DNA from 2 places in the Xanthobacter lutulentifluminis genome. Region 2 is predicted to be linked to the other one. Evidence: predicted binding sites of a transcription regulator. Region 2 holds the regulator's gene; the other holds the start of a gene.
What was found. The regulator PhoB, encoded in region 2, activates phosphate uptake and scavenging genes when phosphate is short. The targets are predictions, from matches to a motif close to TGTCATNNANCTGTCAT.

Region 1: a site for PhoB is predicted at 1,129-1,145, ahead of V5F49_RS13860 (YdcH family protein). Genes of this name have one in related genera too.

The regions. Positions count from the first base shown of each region.
Region 1 covers NZ_CM195525.1:3,025,326-3,028,725, forward strand. The annotation lists gene V5F49_RS13845 (protein-disulfide reductase DsbD domain-containing protein) at 1-27, shown strand, start outside; gene V5F49_RS13850 (peroxiredoxin) at 103-588, shown strand; gene V5F49_RS13855 (YdcH family protein) at 717-923, opposite strand; gene V5F49_RS13860 (YdcH family protein) at 1,171-1,350, shown strand; gene V5F49_RS13865 (ABC-F family ATP-binding cassette domain-containing protein) at 1,485-3,320, shown strand; gene V5F49_RS13870 (MaoC family dehydratase) at 3,397-3,400, opposite strand, start outside.
Region 2 covers NZ_CM195525.1:1,610,917-1,614,316, reverse strand. The annotation lists gene pstB (phosphate ABC transporter ATP-binding protein PstB) at 1-455, shown strand, start outside; gene phoU (phosphate signaling complex protein PhoU) at 476-1,204, shown strand; gene phoB (phosphate regulon transcriptional regulator PhoB) at 1,325-2,026, shown strand; gene V5F49_RS07265 (flavin monoamine oxidase family protein) at 2,246-3,400, opposite strand, start outside.

The DNA of each region.
Region 1 (3,400 bases), 1.4 Mb from region 2:
ACGCAGGTGACGGTGCCGGCGCGCTGAGCAGGCGCTGTTCGCCGCGCGAAAACCGCCTATTGTCGGCGCCGGCCGGCAACGGCCCAGACAGCGGAGAAAGCGATGCCCATTTCGGTTGGCGACAAACTGCCCAACGCCACCTTTCGCGTGACCACCGAGGACGGCCCGGTGCCGAAGACCACGGATGAGGTCTTCGCCGGCAAGAAGGTGGTGCTTTTCGCCGTTCCCGGCGCCTTCACCCCCACCTGCCACCGCAACCACCTGCCGGGCTATGTCCACGAGGCGGATGCCATCAAGGCCAAGGGCGTGGACGCCATCGCGGTGGTGTCGGTGAACGATCCGTTCGTCATGGGCGCGTGGGAGAAGGCCTCCGGCGCCGACGGCAAGATCGTGTTCCTGTCCGATCCGGACGCGTCCTTCGCCAAGGCGCTGGACCTGACCATCGACGCTTCCGCCGCCGGCCTCGGCGTGCGCTCCAAGCGCTATTCCATGGTCGTCGAGGACGGCGTGGTCAAAAGCCTCAACATCGAGGAGACGCCCGGCACGGCCGAGGTGTCCGGCGCCAAGGCGATGCTGTCGCAGCTGTGATGCCCGTGGGGGCCTGACGCCTTTCCGGCCCTGGCCCCCAGCCATGCCGATGCGTCGCACCGCGTCCCGCCGCGCCACCCTTGCGGCGGGCGCGAATGGGCCGTCCCGACCGTGTCCGGGATGGGGCCTCAGGCGATGATGTCGGGAAACAGCTGGTCCTCGACCTGGCTGATGCGGTCCTTCAGCTGCAGCTTGCGCTTCTTCAGCCGCTGGATCTGCAGCACGTCCGACCCTGAAACCGCGGTCAGCGCGTCGATGGCGCTGTCGAGATCCCGGTGTTCCTGCTTCAGGCGCTCCAGGAGCAGCCTCAGATCGCGTTCGTCGTCGCTCGTCATGCCCACTTCCGTCACCGGCGGCGTCACCCGCCCGTGCGGCCCGGCGGCGCAAGGCGCGCGCGCCGGCCGAAGCCCGCATCCGCACCGTGGGTCGCGCGCCGCCCGCCGCCCCCGCATTCCCGATGACTATGGCACGGGCTTGCCGCGCTGCAAGATAGGACGTTGCCGGAGACGCAAGAAAGGCGGTCGACTCTTAGCCGGGCCCATGACAGGATGATGAAGTGTTGCAGACAGGGAGTGGCTCAGAATGTCCATCCAGTCGCACCTTCAGGAGCTGAAGCGGCGCCATGCAGCCATCGAGCAGGAGCTCAGCCGAGAGCTCTCCAGTCCCGCTTCGGATCCTTTGCGTGTAGCCGAGCTGAAGCGCAAGAAGCTGGTTCTCAAGGACCAGATGTCCCGGTTCGACGGATCCACCACAGTCCACTGACATTGCGAGACCACCCGAGCGGGCGCTCCTGCGTCCGGCGCGGGCGGTCGTGTCCCTGACGGGAAACGCGCGGCGGGTGCCGTGCCGGCCATGTCCCCTTTGCGTTCCGGCGCGGGGGGCTTTAATCCGGCGGCATGGCTCCTCCCCTCGTTCTCCTCCAGGACATCCATCTGCGCTACGGCGCGACGCCACTGCTCGACGGCGCGGAGCTTTCCGTGTCCGCCGGGGAGCGCGTGTGCCTTGTCGGGCGCAATGGCTCCGGCAAGTCCACGCTGCTGAAGGTCGCGGCCGGACTGGTCGCGCCGGATTCCGGAACGCGCTTCTTCCAGCCGGGCGCCACCGTGCGCTACCTGCCGCAGGAGCCGGATTTCGCCGGCCACGCCACGACCCTCTCCTATGTGGAGGCGGGGCTCGGGCCGGGAGATGACGCCTATCGCGCCCAGTATCTTCTCGAAGAGCTGGGCCTGACGGGTCACGAGGACCCGTCCACCCTGTCCGGCGGCGAAGCCCGCCGGGCGGCGCTCGCGCGCGTGATCGCGCCGGAGCCGGACGTCCTCCTCCTGGACGAGCCGACCAACCATCTGGACCTGCCCGCCATCGAATGGCTGGAAAAGGAGCTGCGCGGGCTGAAGTCCGCCATCGTCCTCATCAGCCACGACCGGCGCTTCCTCGAAACCCTCTCGCGCGCCACCGTCTGGCTCGATCGCGGGCAGACGCGCCGGCTGGAGCAGGGCTTTTCCGGCTTCGAGGCCTGGCGCGATGGCGTGCTGGAGCAGGAGGAGACCGAGCGTCACAAGCTCGACCGCAAGATCGTCGCCGAGCTGGACTGGCTGCGCTACGGCGTCACCGCAAGGCGCAAGCGCAACGTGCGCCGCCTCGGACTGCTGCATTCCATGCGCAAGGATCGCCGGGAGGAGCGCCGCGCCCAGGGCAACGTGAAGATCACGGTGACCGAGGCCGAGACCTCCGGCAAGCTGGTGATCGAGGCGAAGCACATCGCCAAGGCCTATGACGACCGCGTCGTGGTGCGCGATTTCTCCACCCGCATCCTGCGCGGCGACCGCATCGGCATCATCGGTCCCAACGGCGCCGGCAAGACCACGCTGATCAAGCTGCTCACCGGCGAGCTCGCTCCCGACGCCGGCAGCGTGAAGCTCGGCACCAACCTCGAGATCGGCAGCCTCGACCAGAAGCGCGCCGCGCTCGATCCCGGCACCACGCTGAAGGACGCCATGACCGGCGGCGGCTCCGATACCGTGATGGTGGGAGGCCAGCCCAAGCATGTGATCGGCTATCTCAAGGACTTCCTGTTCACCCCCGACCAGGCCAACGCCCCTCTCTCCGTGCTGTCGGGCGGCGAGCGGGGGCGGCTGATGCTGGCCCGCGCGCTGGCGCTGCCCTCCAACATGCTGGTGCTGGACGAGCCCACCAACGACCTCGATCTCGAAACCCTCGACCTCTTGCAGGAGATGGTGGCCGACTATCCCGGCACGGTGATTCTGGTCAGCCATGACCGCGACTTCCTCGACCGCACCGTGTCGAGCGTGATCGTGGCGGAGGGCGACGGCGTGTTCCGCGAATATGCCGGCGGCTATTCCGACATGGTCACCCAGCGCGGCCGTGGCGTGGAGGCGCGCGACAAGGGCGCGCCGGCGCAGAAGGGCAGGGACGGGAAGGCCGCGGAGAACGAGACCGCGGAGCCGGATGGCGGCAAGAGCGCCACGGCATCGAAGCGGCGGCTGTCGTTCCACGAGCAGCACGCGCTCAAGAGCCTGCCCAAGACCATCGAGGGCCTGCGCGCGAAGGTGGAGAAGCTCGCCGCAGGGATCGCCGATCCGACCCTCTACACCCGCGATCCCGCCGCCTTCCAGAAGGCGTCGACCGCCATTGCCGAGGCGCAGGGCGCCCTGGACGCGGCGGAAGAGGAATGGCTCCGGCTGGAGATCCTGCGCGAGGAGCTGGAGGGCTGATGAGCGTCCGCGACGCGGGCCCTGCCGGCTTGCGATCAGGCGCGGGGCCTGATGCCCCTCGCCTCGCGCGCCTGCTTCAG
Region 2 (3,400 bases):
TCTATGACAACATCGCCTTCGGCGTGAAGCTGCACGAGCGGCTGAACAAGGCGCAGATGGACGAGCGCGTGGAATGGTGCCTGCGCAAGGCCGCCATCTGGGACGAGACCAAGGACCGCCTGCACACCTCGGCGCTCGGCATGTCGGGCGGCCAGCAGCAGCGCCTGTGCATCGCCCGCACCATCGCGGTGCGCCCGGAAGTGATCCTGCTCGACGAGCCCACCTCGGCGCTCGACCCGATCTCCACCTCGAAGATCGAGGATCTGATCGACGAGCTGAAGCAGGAATTCACCATCGTCATCGTGACGCACAACATGCAGCAGGCGGCGCGTTGCGCCGACATCACCGCGTTCTTCTATCTCGGCGAGCTGATCGAGGTGGCGCCGTCGGACGTGATCTTCACCAACCCGACCCAGATCAAGACGCGCGACTACATCACCGGCCGCTTCGGCTGACGAGCAGAAGGATGACTGAGATGCCGGAGCATACCGTAGCTTCCTTCGATCAGGAGCTGAAGGAAATCGGCCGCAAGGTCGTCGAGATGGGCGGGCAGGCCGAGCGCCTCGTCGCTGATGGCGTGACCTCGCTGATCCGCCGCGACGTGGCCCTCGCCCAGAAGGTCGTGCTGGTGGACGCCACCGTCGACCAGATGCAGCGCGAGATCGAGGATCGCGCCATCCTCGTCATCGCCAAGCGCCAGCCGGTCGCCAACGACCTGCGCGAGATCGTGGCCTCCATCCGGATCGCCAACGACCTCGAGCGCATCGGCGACCTCGCCAAGAACGTGGGCAAGCGCGTCATCGCCATCGAGGGCGAGTACCACCCCGCCAAGCTGGTCCGGGGCGTGGAGCACATCTCCGACCTGGTGCTGGAGCAGCTCAAGGAGGTGCTCGACGCCTACGCCGCCCGCAACGAGGCCAAGGCGGTGGAAGTGTGGGGCCGCGACGGCGCCATCGACACCATGTACACCTCCCTGTTCCGCGAGCTCCTCACCTATATGATGGAGGACCCGCGCAACATCTCGGTGTGCACGCACCTTCTGTTCTGCGCCAAGAACATCGAGCGTATCGGCGACCACGCGACCAACATCGCGGAGATCGTCTACTACATGGTGACCGGCCAGAACCTGCCGGAGAGCCGCCCCAAGGCGGACGCCTCCAGCGAGACCACCCTGGCCTTCCCGGGCCGTTCCGCCCAGGCCTGAGCCGGCAACGCCGGCGCGGGGGCATGCAGCACTCCTGAGCCGGAAACGTCGGCGCGGGGCAGGCAAAGCTCCCGAACCGGCAGCGCCGGTGCGGGTCCAGCACGAAGACGGTGATGCACAGTGCCGGCGCGTATTCTGATCGTGGAAGATGAAGAGCCGCTGACCCTCCTCCTCCGGTACAATCTGGAGTCGGAGGGCTATGGCGTGGAGAGCGTCGCCCGCGGCGACGAGGCGGAGACGCGCCTGCGCGAGACCGTGCCGGACCTCGTCATCCTCGACTGGATGCTGCCCGGCCTGTCCGGCATCGAGCTGTGCCGGCGGCTGCGCACCCGGCCGGAGACCGAGCGCCTGCCGGTGATCATGCTCACCGCCCGCGGCGAGGAGACCGAGCGCGTGCGCGGCCTCGCCACCGGCGCGGACGATTACGTGGTGAAGCCCTTCTCCGTCCCCGAGCTGCTCGCGCGGGTGCGGGCCCTGCTACGCCGCGCCAAGCCGGAGCATGTGGCGACCCTGCTGCGCGCCGGCGACATCGAGCTCGACCGCGAGACCCACCGGGTGCATCGCGCCGGGCGCGAGGTCCATCTCGGCCCCACCGAGTTCCGCCTGCTCGAATTCCTGATGCAGAGCCCCGGCCGCGTCTTCTCCCGCGAGCAGCTGCTCGACGGCGTGTGGGGCCAGGACGTCTATATCGACGAGCGCACGGTGGACGTGCACGTCGGCCGCCTGCGCAAGGCCATCAACCGCGGCCGCCAGTCGGACCCCATCCGCACCGTGCGCGGGGCCGGCTATTCGTTCAACGAGATGTTCGCCCGCGCCCACTGAGGGGCGCGCCGATGCCCGAGGTCGCAGCTGGAGGCGCCCTCGGGGGGCGCACCGGTCGTGGTCCGCGTGACCTCCGGTCCGCCGACGGCATCGAAGGCCCGGCGATCGTCGAAGCGGCGGCCGGTGCGCGGGTGGCATCGATGCCGCAGCCCGACGGCCTTAGCGGACGGCGGCAGCATCCTGCCACGCCCTGCACGTTCGCCCGGCCCGCGAACCCACCTAGCCCGAGCGCACGCCGATGAGGCCCAGCACCTGCCGCGCGGCGCGGTCGCCCGAGAGCCAGGCACCGCCCACGGTGCCCCAGAGCGTCTCGTGCGCATGCTCGCCGGCGAACACGAGCCGCCCGGCAACGGTCTCGATGAAGGCGCGCCGCATGTTGCCGTAGCCGGGAAGGGCGCAGGAGAAGGCGCCCATCGCCCACGGCTCCTTGGTCCAGCGCGTGGCGTGCACCTTGCCGACCTTGGCGGCGACATCGGCGCCGAATTCCTGCGTCAGCGCGCTCTTCAGGAAGGCCGCCGCAGCCTCCGGCGCGCCGTCGGCGAGACCGGTCGCCACATCGCCGCCCACCTCCAGCGTGTAGAGGTCGCTGCCGCCGATGCGGGCGCGCAGGGCATAGCCGCGCGGGCTGTCGGACTTGAAGAACACCGTATCGTCGCTGCCGAGCCCCACAGGGTTGCGTGGCAGACGGAAGGCGATGTGGTCGTAGGCGCCGAGCGTGATCTTCTCCACCGCCGTGCGGTAGCGCGGCTGCAGCGCCGGCTGGATGCGCAGCTTGCCGGAGGCGATGATCGAGGGGGGCACGGCGACGATGACCGTGCGGCCGAGCAGCGTTCCCTTGCTGGTCTGCACCGCCACCAGCCGCGCGCCGAGATCGACGCTGCGGGCGGCGGTCTCCAGCCGCACGGTGAGCGGGCGGGCGAGCTGGGCCACCAGCGTGCCGATGCCCTGCCGGCAGACGTCCTCGCCCTCGCGCTCCTCGGCGCGGGAGACGTCCACGGTTGAGATCTGGTCCAGCTCCTTGGCCCGTTCGAACGGCCCCACCACGAAGCGGGCGCTGCCGGAGAAGGCGCCGAGGTCCGGCACGGCGCGGGAAGCCGGCATGTCGCGCCCGGCATCGCCGGCGGCGACGATGGCCCGCTCGGCGCGACGCACGGTGGCGACGAACTCCTCGTAGTCGGCATCGCGCGCCTCGCGGCCGTGGACATAGAGCCGGCCGCCCTCCGGCGCCGCGGTGATGTCCAGCCCCTCGGCGCGGCCATAGGCCGACATGGGGCGCGCCGCCGGCAGGTTCAGCCGGGCCGAACCCAGATCGAAAGGCACGCCGAAGATGGCGGTATCGGTGACGGTGCGGCCGCCGACGCGGTTCGCGGCCTC